Regions from separate parts of the Streptomyces sp. NPDC060209 genome, predicted to be linked through region 2. Evidence: riboswitches for the same ligand, from Rfam matches in the RefSeq annotation. Region 2 holds a riboswitch; the other holds the start of a gene.
What was found. Region 2 has a riboswitch for glycine ahead of gcvP (aminomethyl-transferring glycine dehydrogenase). Riboswitches for the same ligand answer to the same signal wherever they lie in the genome.
Positions count from the first base shown of each region.

Region 1 (7,649 bases), on a different contig from region 2:
CCGGCGTACCGATGCGCAGGCCCGAGGTGACCATCGGGGGCCGCGGGTCGTTCGGGATGGCGTTCCGGTTGACCGTGATGCCCAGCTCGTGGAGCCGGTCCTCGGCCTGCTGGCCGTCCAGCTCGGAGTTGCGCAGGTCGACGAGGACCAGGTGGACGTCCGTACCGCCGGAGAGGACGGAGACGCCCACCTCGGTGACATCAGACTGCACGAGGCGCTCGGCGAGGATGCGGGCGCCGTCCAGGGTGCGCTGCTGGCGCTCCTTGAACTCCTCGGTCGCCGCGACCTTGAAGGAGACGGCCTTGGCCGCGATCACGTGCTCCAGCGGGCCACCCTGCTGACCGGGGAAGACCGCGGAGTTGATCTTCTTGGCGAGCTCCTGCGTCGACAGGATCACGCCACCGCGAGGACCGCCGAGGGTCTTGTGCGTGGTGGTCGTGACGACGTGGGCGTGCGGCACCGGGTTCGGGTGCAGACCCGCGGCGACCAGGCCCGCGAAGTGCGCCATGTCGACCATCAGGTACGCGCCGACCTCGTCCGCGATGCGGCGGAAGGCGGCGAAGTCCAGCTGGCGGGGGTAGGCGGACCAGCCGGCCACGATGAGCTTCGGCTTCGACTCCTTGGCGAGGCGCTCGACCTCGGCCATGTCCACGACGCCGGTGTCGTCGACGTGGTACGGGACCACGTTGTAGAGCTTGCCGGAGAAGTTGATCTTCATGCCGTGGGTCAGGTGACCGCCGTGGGCCAGGTTCAGGCCCATGATCGTGTCGCCCGGCTTCAGCAGGGCGAACATCGCGGCGGCGTTGGCCTGCGCACCCGAGTGCGGCTGGACGTTCGCGGCCTCGGCGCCGAAGAGCGCCTTGATGCGGTCGATCGCGATCTGCTCGACCACGTCGACGTGCTCGCAGCCACCGTAGTAGCGGCGGCCGGGGTAGCCCTCGGCGTACTTGTTGGTGAGGACGGAGCCCTGCGCCTCCATGACCGCGACCGGAGCGAAGTTCTCCGAGGCGATCATCTCGAGGGTGGACTGCTGGCGGTGGAGCTCGGCGTCGACGGCGGCGGCGACGTCCGGGTCCAGCTCGTGGAGGGAGGAGTTGAGAAGCGACATCAGTGGGTCCCTAAGGTCTCAGTTGCCGGAGAACGCGGTGTACTCGTCGGCGGAGAGAAGGTCCTTCGGCTCCTCCGCGACGCGCACCTTGAACAGCCAGCCGCCCTCGAAGGGAGCGGAGTTCACCAGCGACGGGTCGTCCACGACGTCCTGGTTGGCCGCGGTCACCTCGCCGGTCACCGGCGAGTACAGGTCGCTGACCGACTTGGTCGACTCCAGCTCACCGCAGGTCTCGCCCGCGGTCACCGTGTCACCGACCTCCGGGAGCTGGGCGTAGACGACGTCACCGAGCGCGTTGGCCGCGTACTCGGTGATTCCGACCGTGGCCACGCCGTCCTCGAGGGCCGACAGCCACTCGTGCTCCTTGCTGTACCGCAGCTGCTGGGGGTTGCTCATGACCTGAATTCTCCTGTACGCGGGGGAGTGCTGATGAACGGTGGTCTTACGGTGTGAGACACGAATGCGTCACGTGCGCGGTGCTCTGTGTCACTTACGGCGCTTGTAGAAGGGCAGCGCCACGACCTCGTACGGCTCGTGCGTGCCCCGGATGTCGACCCCGACACCCTCGGTGCCGGGCGCGGCGTGCGCCGCGTCAACGTAGGCCATGGCGATCGGCTTGCCCAGGGTGGGTGAGGGGGCACCGGAGGTGACCTCGCCGACGACCTTCCCGCCGGCCACGACGGGGTAACCGGCTCGCGGCACCCGGCGGCCCTCGGCAATCAGGCCGACGAGCTTGCGGGGCGGGGCGGTCTCCGCGCGGGCGGCCGCGGCGGACAGCGCCTCGCGGCCGACGAAGTCGCCCTCCTTCTCGAACTTCACGACCCTGCCCAGGCCCGCGTCGAAGGGCGTCAGCGCGGTGGTCAGTTCGTGGCCGTACAGCGGCATGCCCGCCTCCAGCCGGAGCGTGTCGCGGCAGGAGAGCCCGCAGGGGATCAGCCCGTACGGCGCACCGGCCTCGGTGAGGGCACTCCACAGCTGCTCGGCGTGCTCGGGGGCCACGAAGAGCTCGAAGCCGTCCTCGCCGGTGTAGCCGGTACGGGCGATGAGCGCGGGGACACCGGCGACCGTCCCGGGGAGTCCGGCGTAGTACTTCAGTCCGTCCAGGTCGGCGTCCGTGACCGACTTCAGTACGGCGGGGGAGTCGGGTCCCTGTACCGCGAGCAGCGCGTACGCGTCGCGGTCGTCCCGCACCTCGGTGTCGAAGCCCGCCGCGCGCTCGGTGAGGGTGTCCAGGACCAGCTGGGCGTTGCCCGCGTTGGCGACGACCAGATACCCGGTGTCGGCCAGGCGGTAGACGATCAGGTCGTCCAGGATCCCGCCGTCCTCCGCGACGATCATCGTGTAGCGGGCCCGGCCGACACCGACGGTGGCGATGTTGCCGACCAGCGCGTAGCTCAGGAAGGCCGCCGCCTGCGGACCGGTGACGGTGATCTCGCCCATGTGCGACAGGTCGAAGAGTCCGGCCCGGGTGCGGACGGCGTTGTGCTCGTCGCGCTCGCTGGCGTAGCGCAGCGGCATGTCCCAGCCGGCGAAGTCGGTCATGGTCGCGCCCAGGGACCGATGCAGGGCATCGAGGGCGGTGAGACGGGGGGCGGCGCTCGGGGCAGTGCTCATGGACATGGCTCCAGGGCATGACGACAGGGGGTGGTTCCCTCCCCATCTGTCATCGGAACCTGAGAGGTTCGCCGAGAGCCCCTGAAAGGGTCCTGAAGGGTCGTCCCCTTCACGCTCGGCTTGCACCTTGGGTGGGGCCGCGCAGCGGCCCGCTTTTCAGATCTGCCTCATCCACGCGGTACGGGGCCTGAGAGATTCAAGGGAGGAACTTGCTCCTTCGGCGCCCGGCGCACACAGTGACCGGGACTCTCCCGCGCGGATTCAAACGGCCGGTATGCAGTTGGCGGGGTCATCATCGCACGCATTGGGGGAGAGTGGGGCGTCCCGGTCCGCACGGGTGCCGGTTCCGACACGTGCGGTCGGAAGCGGTTGTGCCGCATTACCTTTTCTTTACACTTCTTGGGCAGGTCAGTGGGTGACTCGGCAGGGGGAAGGCGATGACGTTGCAGCGCTACGCGACCACCGCGGGGGCGGCACGCGGTGCGATGCCCCAGCAGCCGGGCGTGCCCGCCCGGGAGCTGACGGACGGGCACGCGCCGGTGGTGCGTGATCTGCGGGGCCGGGGCGGCCGCGGGCCGCACAGCCTGGACTTCGCGGCGGGGGATGTGGTGGTGGTCTCGGGGCTGCCCGGCAGCGGGAAGTCGACGCTGATCCGGCGGGCGGTCCAGGAACACGCGATCGACTCCCAGGACACCAGGGACCGCTGGGCGGCCGCTCTGCCCGCCTTGCTCCCGTACGCCCTCTACCGCCCCCTGGTGCGCGCCGCGCACTACGCGGGGCTGTGGCGGGCCCTGCGCTCGGGCGGATCGGTGGTCGTGCACGACTGCGGTACGCAGGCCTGGGTGCGGCGCTGGCTGGCGCGTGAGGCCGGGCGCCGGGGCAGCACCCTCCATCTCGTCCTGCTCGATGTCACCCCGCGGGTGGCCAGGCAGGGGCAGCGGGAGCGGGGGCGGGGAGTGTCCGGCTACGCCTTCGCCCGGCACCGGCGTGCGGTCGGCCGGCTGCTGCGCGACACCGAGAGCGGTCTGCTGCCGCCGGGGTGTGCCTCGGCGGTGCTGCTCGACCGGGAGACGGCGGCGGCGATCGCCCGGATCTCCTTCCCGGAGGCGCGGCTCCGGCAGGAGTAGTCCCGCACGGGTCGCGCAGGCGGCGAGAGGTCCTGGGGGCGTCACCGTTCGCATACGCACAGTTCGCGCCCCTCCGGGGGGCTGTCCGGAATCTGGACGGTGCGGTGGGCCCGGAGGCCGCTCCTGCCTGCGGCGCTGCCTTCGTGGCGCGAGCCGGTCTAAGGTTTCAGCCGCACAGCATGGCGAGAAAGGGACACAGACACCGTGGACATTCCGGCTCAGGCCCAGGCCCCGTCCTATCCGTCGCAGGGATGGCCGGCCAACGAGTTCGAAGAAGTGCTCAGTGCCTCGCTCGGCGTGCCCGGGGCAGGGGGGCGGCTGGTCGAGGTGCTCGGCCGCAGCCATGTCTGGGTGCCCCTGCCGAACGGCGGCGGGCCCGGCAGCACCGACCTCGACCTGCCGACGGTCGACATCGACGGCGGCGCGTACGTCCCCGTGTTCAGCTCCGAGGCGCAGTTCCTCCAGTGCGTCGGCCCCCATCTCTCCTTCACCGTGGCGCCCGCACGCGAGTTCGCCCGTGGACTGCCCCCGCAGCTCGGGATAGCCGTCAACCCGGGCGGCGTCGTCGGGGTGCCCCTGCCGCCCCCCGCCGTCGCCGAGCTCTGCCGGGCCGGGCGCACCCCGCTGGACGGTCCCGCGAGCGGCGGCCGGGTGCGGCTGTACGAGCCGGACTGGAAGGAGGACCCCGTCGACTTCCTCTCCGCGGTGTCCGCCGAATTCCAGGAGACCGGAGTGGTGAGCACCGCGCGCCGGGCGCTGGCCAGCATCGAGGGCGACACCCCCGCCCTCTTCGTCGGCGTCGAGTTCGCCGTCCGGGAGGCCGCGGCCCAGAGCGCCCCGCTGGACGCCCTGGGCCGCGCGCTGGGCCGGGTCCAGGTGCCGTGGCCGGTCAATCTGGTCCTGCTCGACGTGACGCAGGACCCGGTCGGCGACTGGATGCTGGAGAAGGTCCGCCCGTTCTACCGGCGCGACGGGTACTGAGAGCGGAGCTCCTCCTGCTACGTGGCGTCAAGCCGGTGTCAGGGGCGGCGCATAAGCTGGTTGGATGACGAGGCCGCCCCGTGTGCCCGGGAGTGGCACCACAGCACCGTGAAGCATGCGGAACAGCGGATCGAAGAGGGGCGGGACCCAGGGTGAGTGCGTCAGGCATGGGGGCGGCCGATGGGGTATCCCCTGCTCATGGGGGTCCCCCCACTCGAGCGAAGTCGAGAGTGGGGGAGGAGTCGAGCGCTTGGGGACAGGTCGAGCACATGCTTCGCCAAGTGACCCCGGGGCGCCTCGACGCGTACGAGGCGCTGCTGCGGTCCCTGGCGGACGGCCAGGTCTGGATGCTGCTCTGGCACGGCACGGCGGGCTCCCCCGACGCCCAGTACGGCAACATGGAGGTCGACGGCCAGGGTTACGCCCCGTGCGTGACCTCCGCCCAGGAGCTCTCGGCCAGCGGCTGGAACAGGGCCCACGAGGTGACCACCGGCCGCGACATCGCCCGCGCCCTCTTCCCCGACCGCTGGGGTATCTGGCTCAACCCGCACGCCCCCGGCGGCGGTGTCGGCATCCCCTGGCTGGACCTGCGTCGCATCGCCACCGGCCTCGACCGGATGCCCGCCGGGCCGCTGCGGCTCTCCGAACCCGCCATCGAGATCCCGCAGTTCTACGCCCTGCTGTCGCAGAACGCCCACCGCACCCCCGCCGTCCGCGCGCTGCGCCGCGCCTGGGTGCAGCCCGCGCTCGGCGTCCCGTACCTCGCGATCGGGCTCGACCTCTACGACACCGGCAGGCCGTCCGTCGACGCGGTCCGCGCGATGATGCAGCAGTCGATCGGGGTGGTCCCCGACGGGCTGCCCGTCTCCACGGTCTCGCTGTCCGACGAGTACGACCCCGTCGCGATGTGGCTGAACGCCAACTCCAGGCCCTTCTACGACCGCGAGGCGCACGCCCCGGCTCCCGCGGTTCCCGGCTACGGCTACCCGCCGACCACCGGCCCGGCCCCCCACGCGTACTGAGAAAGCGTCGGGAAGCACCTGAACCTCAGGGCCAATTGATGCCCTGTTCGGTGCTGTTGGGCGTCATGTCCGCTATAGCGGATTAGTGGCCGAGAGGTCCGCTCAGGAAGCATGGCTGTCCGGATAACGGAAGCCCTTTGGCAGCATCACGTTTGAGCAAACATTCCCCGTCAGGTCTGGCGGGTGATCGCAAAGTGGTTGAAGACTCCCTACAGCAGGTGCTCCATGCCCGGCGAACCCCTCTTTCAAACAGGGTCAGTTCGGTCGTGTGCGATCACATCTGTCATGTTTTGTTAGAGCCGCTACAGCGGCGGTCACAGGCCGGCCACCGTCGGCCGAGAGGGGTCTCCAGCGCAATGACGGCACCGATCGAGACCACCGGGGCGGACGTGCGGCCCGAAACGGTGCTGGAAGGCGCCGGGCGCAAGGAGATCGAGGGCCGTTCGCTCGGCCGCATCGCCTGGATGCGCTTCAAGCGGGACAAGGCCGCGATGGCCGGTGGCATCGTTGTCGTGCTGCTGATCCTCACCGCGGTGCTGTCCAAGCCGCTGCAGTCGCTCCTCGGGCTCGACCCCGACGCGTTCAACCAGAGTCTGGTCGACCCCGTCATGCTGGCCCCCAAGGGCGCCCTCGGCGGCATCAGCTGGGACCATCCCCTCGGAGTCGAACCGCAGACCGGACGCGACATCCTGGCGCGCATCCTCGAAGGCTCCTGGGTCTCCCTCGTGGTCGCCGTCGGCTCCACGCTGCTCTCCGTCGTCATCGGCGTCGTCATGGGCGTCGTGGCCGGGTTCTACGGCGGCTGGGTGGACAGCTTCATCAGCCGCCTGATGGACACCTTCCTCGCCTTCCCGCTGCTGCTCTTCGCGATCTCCATCTCCGCCTCCCTGCAGGGCAACGCCTTCGGGATGGAAGGGCTCACGCTGCGGATCGCGGTCCTGATCTTCGTGATCGGCTTCTTCAGCTGGCCCTACATCGGCCGTATCGTCCGTGCGCAGACCCTGTCGCTGCGCGAGCGGGAGTTCGTCGAGGCCGCCAAGTCGCTCGGTGCGCGCGGCCCGTTCATCCTCTTCCGCGAGCTGCTGCCGAACCTGATCGCGCCGATCCTCGTGTACGCGACGCTGCTGATCCCCACGAACATCCTCTTCGAGGCATCCCTGTCCTTCCTCGGCGTCGGTATCGCGCCGCCGCAGGCGTCCTGGGGCGGCATGCTCACGCAGGCGGTCGACCTCTACGAGGTGGACCCGATGTTCATGGTCATCCCCGGCATGGCGATCTTCATCACCGTGCTGGCCTTCAATCTGCTGGGGGACGGGCTGCGTGACGCACTCGACCCTCGTGGCAAGTAATCGCGGCAGTGCCGCACCGGACTAGCGAGGGGGCTTTCCTCAGCATGCAGAACAGAAAGACAGCAGCGGCCATAGCCGTGGCCGTGGCGGTGTCGCTCGGCGCATCGGCGTGCAGCAGCAGCGATTCGGGCGGTGACAGCAACGGCGGTGGGGGCAACGTCAAGGCTGATGCGGGCCTGACCAGCATCGTCAACCAGACCGACAAGAAGGGGGGGACGGTCACTCTGGAGCACGCGAGTGGCCCGGACTCCCTGGACCCCGGCAACACGTACTACGGCTGGGTGCAGAACTTCTCCCGCCTGTACGGCCGTTCGCTGGTGACCTTCAAGCCGGCCGCCGGCAAGGAGAGCCTGGAGGTCGTTCCCGACCTCGCCACCGGCCTCGGCAAGGCCAGCGCGGACGCCAAGACCTGGACGTACACGCTCCGCAAGGGCGTGAAGTACGAGGA
Region 1 is NZ_JBHWZS010000059.1:27,618-35,266, reverse strand. Features, by position in the region: gene glyA (serine hydroxymethyltransferase) at 1-1,108, opposite strand, end outside; gene gcvH (glycine cleavage system protein GcvH) at 1,127-1,504, opposite strand; gene gcvT (glycine cleavage system aminomethyltransferase GcvT) at 1,595-2,722, opposite strand; glycine riboswitch at 2,889-2,986, opposite strand; gene ACFWFI_RS14545 (AAA family ATPase) at 3,160-3,849, shown strand; gene ACFWFI_RS14540 (enhanced serine sensitivity protein SseB) at 4,054-4,830, shown strand; gene ACFWFI_RS14535 (enhanced serine sensitivity protein SseB C-terminal domain-containing protein) at 5,100-5,852, shown strand; gene ACFWFI_RS14530 (ABC transporter permease) at 6,209-7,201, shown strand; gene ACFWFI_RS14525 (ABC transporter substrate-binding protein) at 7,246-7,649, shown strand, end outside.
Region 1: linked by a shared signal. The riboswitch ahead of gcvT (glycine cleavage system aminomethyltransferase GcvT) and the one ahead of gcvP (aminomethyl-transferring glycine dehydrogenase) in region 2 are both predicted to bind glycine.

Region 2 (7,649 bases):
CTCGTCCAGGACCCGCAGCGGGTCCTCGTCGTCACAGATGGGCAGCAGGGGCGGGTAGTAGCGCACGTTCTCCTCGAAGAGCTCGTACGCCGAACTGATCCAGCGCTCCCCGAACCAGGTCCTGGGGCGCACTCCCTGGTTCCGGAGTTCGGGCGGCCGCACATCCGTGGCCTGCTGGAACAGCGGCGGCCTCGACTCGCGCCACAGCTCCTTGCCGAACAGGAAGGGGGAGTTGGCTCCGAGGGCGATCTGTACGGACGCGATGGCCTGCGCCGCGTTCCAGACGTCCGCGAAGCGGTCCGGCGTGACCTGCAGGTGCAACTGGACCGACGTGCACGCGGATTCGGGGGCGATCGAAGCAGAGGTCGAGACCAATCGCTCGACGCCTTCGATATCGAGGACGAATTCCTCGCCGCGCGCGGCCGCCATTTGATCGTTGAGGAGCGTGTAACGGTCGACGTCCGACAGGTTCGCCGAAACGACGTCGTCCCGTCCGAGGGTCGGCAGGATGCCGATCATCACGATCCCGGCGTCGACCTCCGCGGCCTTCCGGTGGGCATATGCAAGCCCCGTACGCAACTCCTCGGCCAGCTGATCGAATACCCGGCCGCTCAGCCGGTGGGGAAGAATATTTACTTCCAGATTGAACATCCCCAGTTCCGTCTGAAAATCCCGGCTGGCGATGCGCTGGAGCACCTCCGCATTCCGCATCCTCGGCATGCCGTCCGAACCCGCGAGATTCAGCTCGATCTCCAGCCCCATGAGATTCCTGGGACGGTCGAACCTCCGCTCCGACAGGAGCCTCTCCAGCCCCGCCAGGCACTGGGTGAGCTTCTCGCGGTACGCCTGCCGATCGGACGGGGCAAAGGCACCCGCCACGATCTTCTCGCCCATCGAAGGGTCCCTCCTCGAGTGGGCGGCCCGCGGCACAGGCCGCTCGTATCACGATCGATAATGCCCCGACGAGATGATCCGTAACGCCCCCACGACCCACGGGCACCCAGTAGTCTGTTGACCGAAGCCGGAGGCACATTCCGAAGGCATGGGGCATATGCAGTTTGCACGGTCGACGTGCACGGCGGAAACGCCGATGAGTTTCAGCCTACCGCCGCAACGGGAAAGTACCTGGCGACGGGGGCCGGGAGCGGCCCGAATCCACAGAAACCGCGCAATTCAAAGGCTCAAATCCACCTTGCGGGCAATACGCGGGACGGCTAGCCGAAACATCGTGTGAACATTTGTCGTATAAACTCTGCGAACGAGGCAGAGAGTTGACGCATCGGCCCGTCCGCCCCGTCACCGGCCTTCCTCTGGCCCCGCACGCCGACAGCGCCGTCTGCACCCGCCCACGCATCACCGTGTCTCCGAAGTGAGAGGCGACCCACTATGCCGCTGCATGTTTCCCCGGCCCCAGCGCCCGCACTGCGCAGCGTTCTCGCGGCACTCGGTTCTCCCACCGCAGTCCGCGAGGCCCATACGCCCGCTCTCCGGTCCGTCCAGGGATCGCTGAGCCCCGAACTCCCGCTTCCCGTCCACGTACTGGACCGGATCGTGCCGAACGAGGCGGCACCGCGCACTCGCCTCGCCGGCTGGCGCTTCCTGATCCGCAGCGGCGAGCGCGCCGTCGCCGCAGCGGACACCATGCTCACTGCCGACGGCTGGACCTTCTCGCACTTCTTCGAGGGCCCTTACATCGTGTCCACCGAACTCGCCGTACGCCAGGCGGAGTCGACGACGACGCACTACCAGCCGCGTCTGCTGTCGGTGCCCGAGCTGTACATGTTCACGCTGTGGCTGCACCACGACATCGAGGCCGACGCCGGCGCCGGCGCACTCGCACCGACGGATGTACTGGTGCCCCTGGCACCCGCTCCTCCGGGAATCACGGCCCACCGCCCGCACCGGGTCGCGGACCTGCTCCCGGTCATGACACTGCGGGTCAGCCCGGCCCCTCTTCCGGACCTTCCCGGCCTTCTCGGGTCGCCCGCCTGACCCTCCTTCCTCACGCGCCCCCACCGAGCCGCTCGGCGGGGGCGCGTCCGTACCCGTCCGGACTAGTCCGGTCAGGTCACCCCGAACCATCCGAACGGACAGTGCAGTTGCGTTGAACCGTCCGGCCGGGTGATGCGTCATGGGAGGAGAACAGCAGCTGCCGCGAAATCCCTGCGGAGAGACGCCCGTAGGGCAACACTGGGACCGGACCGACTTGATACGGGGGCGGCCATGAACACCTCGTCCAGCCGCAGGACACTCGAATCGACGCAGCGAAAGAACCCACTCATGTGCCAGCACCAGCCACCCTGCCCGACCGCTGACTCCAACGACCGTGAAGCCGCACGCCTGATGGCTCACCACCCGGAACAGGGCTGGAGCCTGCTGTGCAACGGCGTCCTGCTCTTCGAGGACACCGGCGAGCTGCTCCCGGACGGGCAGATCATCGCCCCGCACCGACCGCTCAAGAGCGGCCAGGTGATGAAAGCCGCCTGACCGCGGCGGACAGAACACTGGGGCCGGCCCGGAGAAGTCTCCGCACCGGCCCCGACGCGTGTCCGCGTTCCTACTGGTCGTAGGCATCCAGCGGCGGGCAGGAGCAGACCAGGTTGCGGTCGCCGAACGCACCGTCGATCCGGCGCACCGGCGGCCAGTACTTGTCCGAGGGCGTGACGCCGGACGGGAAGACCGCCTCCTCGCGGGTGTAGGCGTGCTTCCACTCCCCACCGAGCGCCGCGGCCGTGTGCGGGGCGTTGCGCAGCGGGTTGTCGTCCGCGCTCCACTCACCCGAGGCGACCTTCTCGATCTCGCCGCGGATGGCGATCATCGTGTCGCAGAAACGGTCGAGCTCGGCAAGGTCCTCGCTCTCCGTCGGTTCGATCATCAGCGTCCCGGCCACCGGGAACGACATGGTCGGCGAGTGGAACCCGTAGTCGATCAGCCGCTTGGCGATGTCGTCGATACTGACGCCGGTCGCCTTGGAGATCGGCCGCAGGTCGACGATGCACTCGTGCGCGACCAGACCGGCCGGGCCGTTGTACAGGACCGGGAAGTGCGGTTCGAGCCGCTTGGCGATGTAGTTGGCCGCGAGTACGGCGACCTGCGTCGCACGCTTCAGACCCTCGCCCCCCATGAGGCGTACGTACGCCCACGAGATCGGCAGGATGCCTGCCGATCCCCACGGAGCGGCCGAGATCGGGCCGACACCGGTCTCCGGGCCCGCCGCGGGCTGGAGGGGGTGGTTGGGGAGATACGGCGCCAGGTGGGCGCGCACCCCGACCGGACCGACGCCCGGGCCGCCGCCGCCGTGCGGGATGCAGAAGGTCTTGTGCAGGTTCAGGTGGGAGACGTCTCCGCCGAAATGGCCCGGCTTGGCGAGACCGACCAGCGCGTTGAGGTTGGCGCCGTCCACGTACACCTGGCCACCGGCGTCGTGCACCTCGCCGCAGATGTCGGCGACGTGCTCCTCGAAGACGCCGTGCGTGGAGGGGTAGGTGATCATGAGGACGGCGAGCTCGTCGCGGTGCTTCGCGATCTTGGCCCGCAGATCCTCTATGTCGACCTCGCCGTCGTCGGCGGTCTTCACCACGACGACCTTCATGCCGGCCATGACGGCGCTCGCGGCGTTGGTGCCGTGCGCGGAGGACGGGATGAGGCAGACGGTGCGCCCGTGATCCCCGTTGGCGCGGTGGTACGCGCGAACGGCCAGCAGCCCCGCGAACTCGCCCTGCGAGCCGGCGTTGGGCTGGATGGAGACGGCGTCGTAGCCGGTGACCTCGGCGAGACGCTCCTCCAGCTCGCGGATGAGGGTGAGGAAGCCCTGTGCCTGCTCGGCCGGCGCGAAGGGATGCAGCGCACCGAACTCGGGCCAGGTGATCGACTCCATCTCGGCGGTCGCGTTGAGCTTCATGGTGCAGGAGCCGAGCGGGATCATGCCGCGGTCCAGCGCGTAGTCACGGTCGGCGAGCTTGCGCAGGTAGCGCAGCATCGCCGTCTCGGAGCGGTGCTGGTGGAAGACCGGGTGGGTGAGGACGGCGTCGGTGCGCAGCAGCCCCTCGGGCAGCGCGTCGGCCGTCTCGGCGTCCAGCGCCTCGATGTCGCCACCGGCACCGAAGGCCGCCCAGACGGCGGCGATCCGGGTCCGGGTGGTGGTCTCGTCACACGCGACGGAGACACGGTCGGCGTCGACGAGGCGCAGATTCACCCCGCGCTCACGCGCGGCGGCGACCACGTCGGACGCCCCGCCCGGCACGCGGACGGTGAGGGTGTCGAAGTACGCGTCGTGCACGACCTCGGTTCCGGCGGCCCGCAGCCCCTCGGCCAGGATGGCGGCGAACCGGTGGGTGCGCCGGGCGATCGTCCGCAGCCCCTCGGGGCCGTGGTAGACGGCGTACATGCCGGCCATGACGGCGAGCAGCACCTGAGCGGTACAGATGTTGCTGGTGGCCTTCTCACGGCGGATGTGCTGCTCGCGGGTCTGCAGTGCCAGACGGTAAGCCCTGTCGCCGTCCGCGTCGACGGAGACACCGACGAGGCGGCCGGGCAGGCTGCGGGCGAACTTCTCGCGTACGGCCATGAAGCCGGCGTGCGGCCCGCCGAAGCCCATCGGGACACCGAAGCGCTGCGTGGTGCCCACAGCGATGTCCGCGCCGAGTTCGCCCGGGGAGGTGAGCAGGGTCAGAGCCAGCAGGTCGGCGGCGACGGACACGATCGCGCCCAGTTCGTGCGCCTGCTCGATGACCGGCTTGATGTCGCGGACGGCACCGGAGGCGCCCGGGTACTGGAGCAGCACACCGAAGACGCCGCGCTCGGCGATCTCCGCCGGGATGCCCTCGGTGAGGTCGGCGACGACGACCTCGACACCGGTCGGCTCGGCGCGGGTCTCGATCACCGCGACGGTCTGCGGCAGCGTGTCGGCGTCGACCAGGAAGACGCCGTCCTTCACCTTGCCGACCCGTCGCGCCAGCGCCATGGCCTCGGCCGCGGCCGTGCCCTCGTCGAGGAGCGAGGCGCCCGAGGTCGGCAGCCCGGTGAGGTCGGCGACCATCGTCTGGAAGTTCAGGAGGGCCTCGAGCCGCCCCTGGGAGATCTCCGGCTGGTACGGCGTGTAGGCCGTGTACCAGGCGGGGTTCTCCATGACGTTGCGCAGGATCACCGGCGGGGTGAACGTGCCGTAGTAGCCGAGACCGATCATCGGTGCGAGCACCTGGTTGCGGTCGGCGAGGCTGCGCAGCTCGGCAAGGACCTCGGCCTCGGTACGCGCCTCGGGGAGGTTCAGCGCCTCGGCACTCTTGATCACGTCGGGCACCGCGGCGGCGGTGAGCTCGTCGAGGGAGCCGTAGCCGACCTGGGCGAGCATCTTCGCCTGTGCCTCGGCATCGGGCCCGATGTGGCGCTGCTCGAAGGGGATGCCCTGCTCCAGCTGGGAGAGCGGAGTGCGACGGGGGGTCATGATGGAGGCCTCCTGGTCTGCCACGACCTGCGAGGGGCGCCACGGCGTGGCTGCCCGAACGGCCTCCCCATCTGTCATCTCGACCTGAGAGCTTCACCGGCACGCCCTGAGGCATACCGGCTTTCACCGTCGGTGAGGGCGGTGTCCGTCGCGGCACGCGCCGTACGGATCCCGCCCTGCTTTCCAGAGTGACCTCGTCCGTGCGGTACGGGGGCCTGAGAGATTCCGGGGAGGAGTTGCTCCTTCGGCGCCCCCGGATCGCTCCGGAGGACTCTCCCGCACAGGGTCAGCAGCCGTGTTCCAGCCTACCAGCGGGGTCGGCGGGCGCCGTCTCGAGTGGCCGACGGCCCGGATGTGGCCTTTCGTAGAGCCTGTGGAGCAGCCGCGACCACCTGATGCAGTTGTGACCAGTGGGAGGCACCGTGCAGACCGACATCGATCCGCGCAGCCTGATCGGCCGCAAGGCCTTCGACCGTCAAGGTGCCAAGATCGGAACGGTGGACGAGGTCTACCTCGACGACGCCACCGGGGTGCCTGAATGGGCCGCCGTACGCACGGGTCTCTTCACCAGGGACGCGTTCGTCCCGCTGGAGCCGAGCGAATTCGTCGACGGCGCCCTGCTGATTCCCTTCGACCGGACCCTGATCAAGGACGCGCCCGACTTCGGCGTGGGCCGCCATCTGTCTCCCGAGCAGGAACTGCAGCTCTACCGCCATTACGGGCTGGACGCCTCTCCCTCCGACGGAGGTCCCGACAGGGACTTCGGCAGGCTGGCGGGCCAGGAGGAGTAGTCCTCCGGGTCCCGCACCAGGGGAAGCGGATCGGCCGGCTGCAGCTCCGGGTCGTCGATGCGGAACGTACGCACCCGGCCGGGCGGCGTCCACGGCTCCTCGAAGCGCACGGTGACACGGCCGACACCGCTCCCCTGCACCCAGCCGTGCCCGTGCACGTCGTGCCGTACGTCGTGTCCGGCCGGCCACCGCCGGGCGGCCAGCCGCTCCTCGCTCTCCCGGGCATCCTCCCCCTCCGCTGTCTCCGCCGCGCCGTCCCGCTCGTCCGGGGCGGCGTCGGCGGCCGCGGACTCCTCGGCGGCGTGCTCCGCGTCGGCGGCCTGCGCGAAGAGATCCTCCTGCGTGAAGTCCGCCAGCCCCGTGACACCGACTCCGAGCAGCCGTACACCGCCGGTCGTGTCCACGGCCTCCAGAAGCCGCGCAGCGGCCTCCCTGACCACCGTGGGGTCGTCGGTGGGGCCGCGCAGGGTCTCGGACCTGGTGAGCGTCGAGAAGTCGTAGCGGCGCACCTTGAGGACGACCGTGCGCCCGGACCGCCCCGCACCTCGCAGCCGCTGTACGCACCGGGCCGCGAGCCGCTCCACCTCCGTCCTGACGCGCACGCGGTCGTGCAGGTCCACGTCGAAGGTGTCCTCCACCGACACGGACTTGGCGTCCCTCTCGGCGACGACGGGACGGTCGTCGTAGCCCCGCGCCATGCGGTTGAGCGCGACGCCGTGCGCCTTGCCCAGGAGCCGCACCAGCTCCGCCTCACCCGCCTCCGCCAGGTGGCTGACGACGGTCATGCCGGCGCGCCGGAGATGGTCGCCGGTGGCCGGCCCCACACCCGGGAGGATGCGCACGGACATGGGGGCCAGGAGCTCACGCTCGGTGCCGGGCTCGATCAGCAGCAGCCCGTCCGGTTTCGCCTCCTCGGAGGCGATCTTGGCCAGCATCTTGGAGCCGGCGAGGCCGACGGAACCACTGAGTCCGGTGACAGCCCTGATCACGGTGCGCAACTGTTCACCGATCGCACGGGCGGACACCGAGTCGTCGGCGACCCCACCGGCTTCCAGATCGACGAACGCCTCGTCCAGACTGAGCGGCTCGACGAGCGGTGACAGCCGTCCGAGCAGTTCCATCACCTGATCGCTCACCGTCCGGTAGAGCGCGAAACGCGGGACGAGATACGCCGCGTTGGGCGCGAGCCGCCTGGCCTGCGCCATCGGCATCGCCGAATGCACGCCCAGGCGCCGTGCCTCGTACGACGCGGTGGCGACCACGCCGCGCATCCCCAGACCGCCCACCACAACCGGCTTGCCACGCAGGCTGGGCTTCGCCGCCTGCTCCGCAGAGGCGTAGAAGGCATCCATGTCCAGATGCAGGATGGTGGGCGCGGCTCTCACATGGACCGATGCTGCCCTACGCCACTGACA
Region 2 is NZ_JBHWZS010000098.1:2,154-9,802, reverse strand. Features, by position in the region: gene ACFWFI_RS20080 (glutamate-cysteine ligase family protein) at 1-894, opposite strand, end outside; gene ACFWFI_RS20075 (hypothetical protein) at 1,387-1,992, shown strand; gene ACFWFI_RS20070 (DUF5999 family protein) at 2,281-2,487, shown strand; gene gcvP (aminomethyl-transferring glycine dehydrogenase) at 2,558-5,443, opposite strand; glycine riboswitch at 5,637-5,732, opposite strand; gene ACFWFI_RS20060 (PRC-barrel domain-containing protein) at 5,866-6,234, shown strand; gene ACFWFI_RS20055 (DNA polymerase IV) at 6,159-7,619, opposite strand.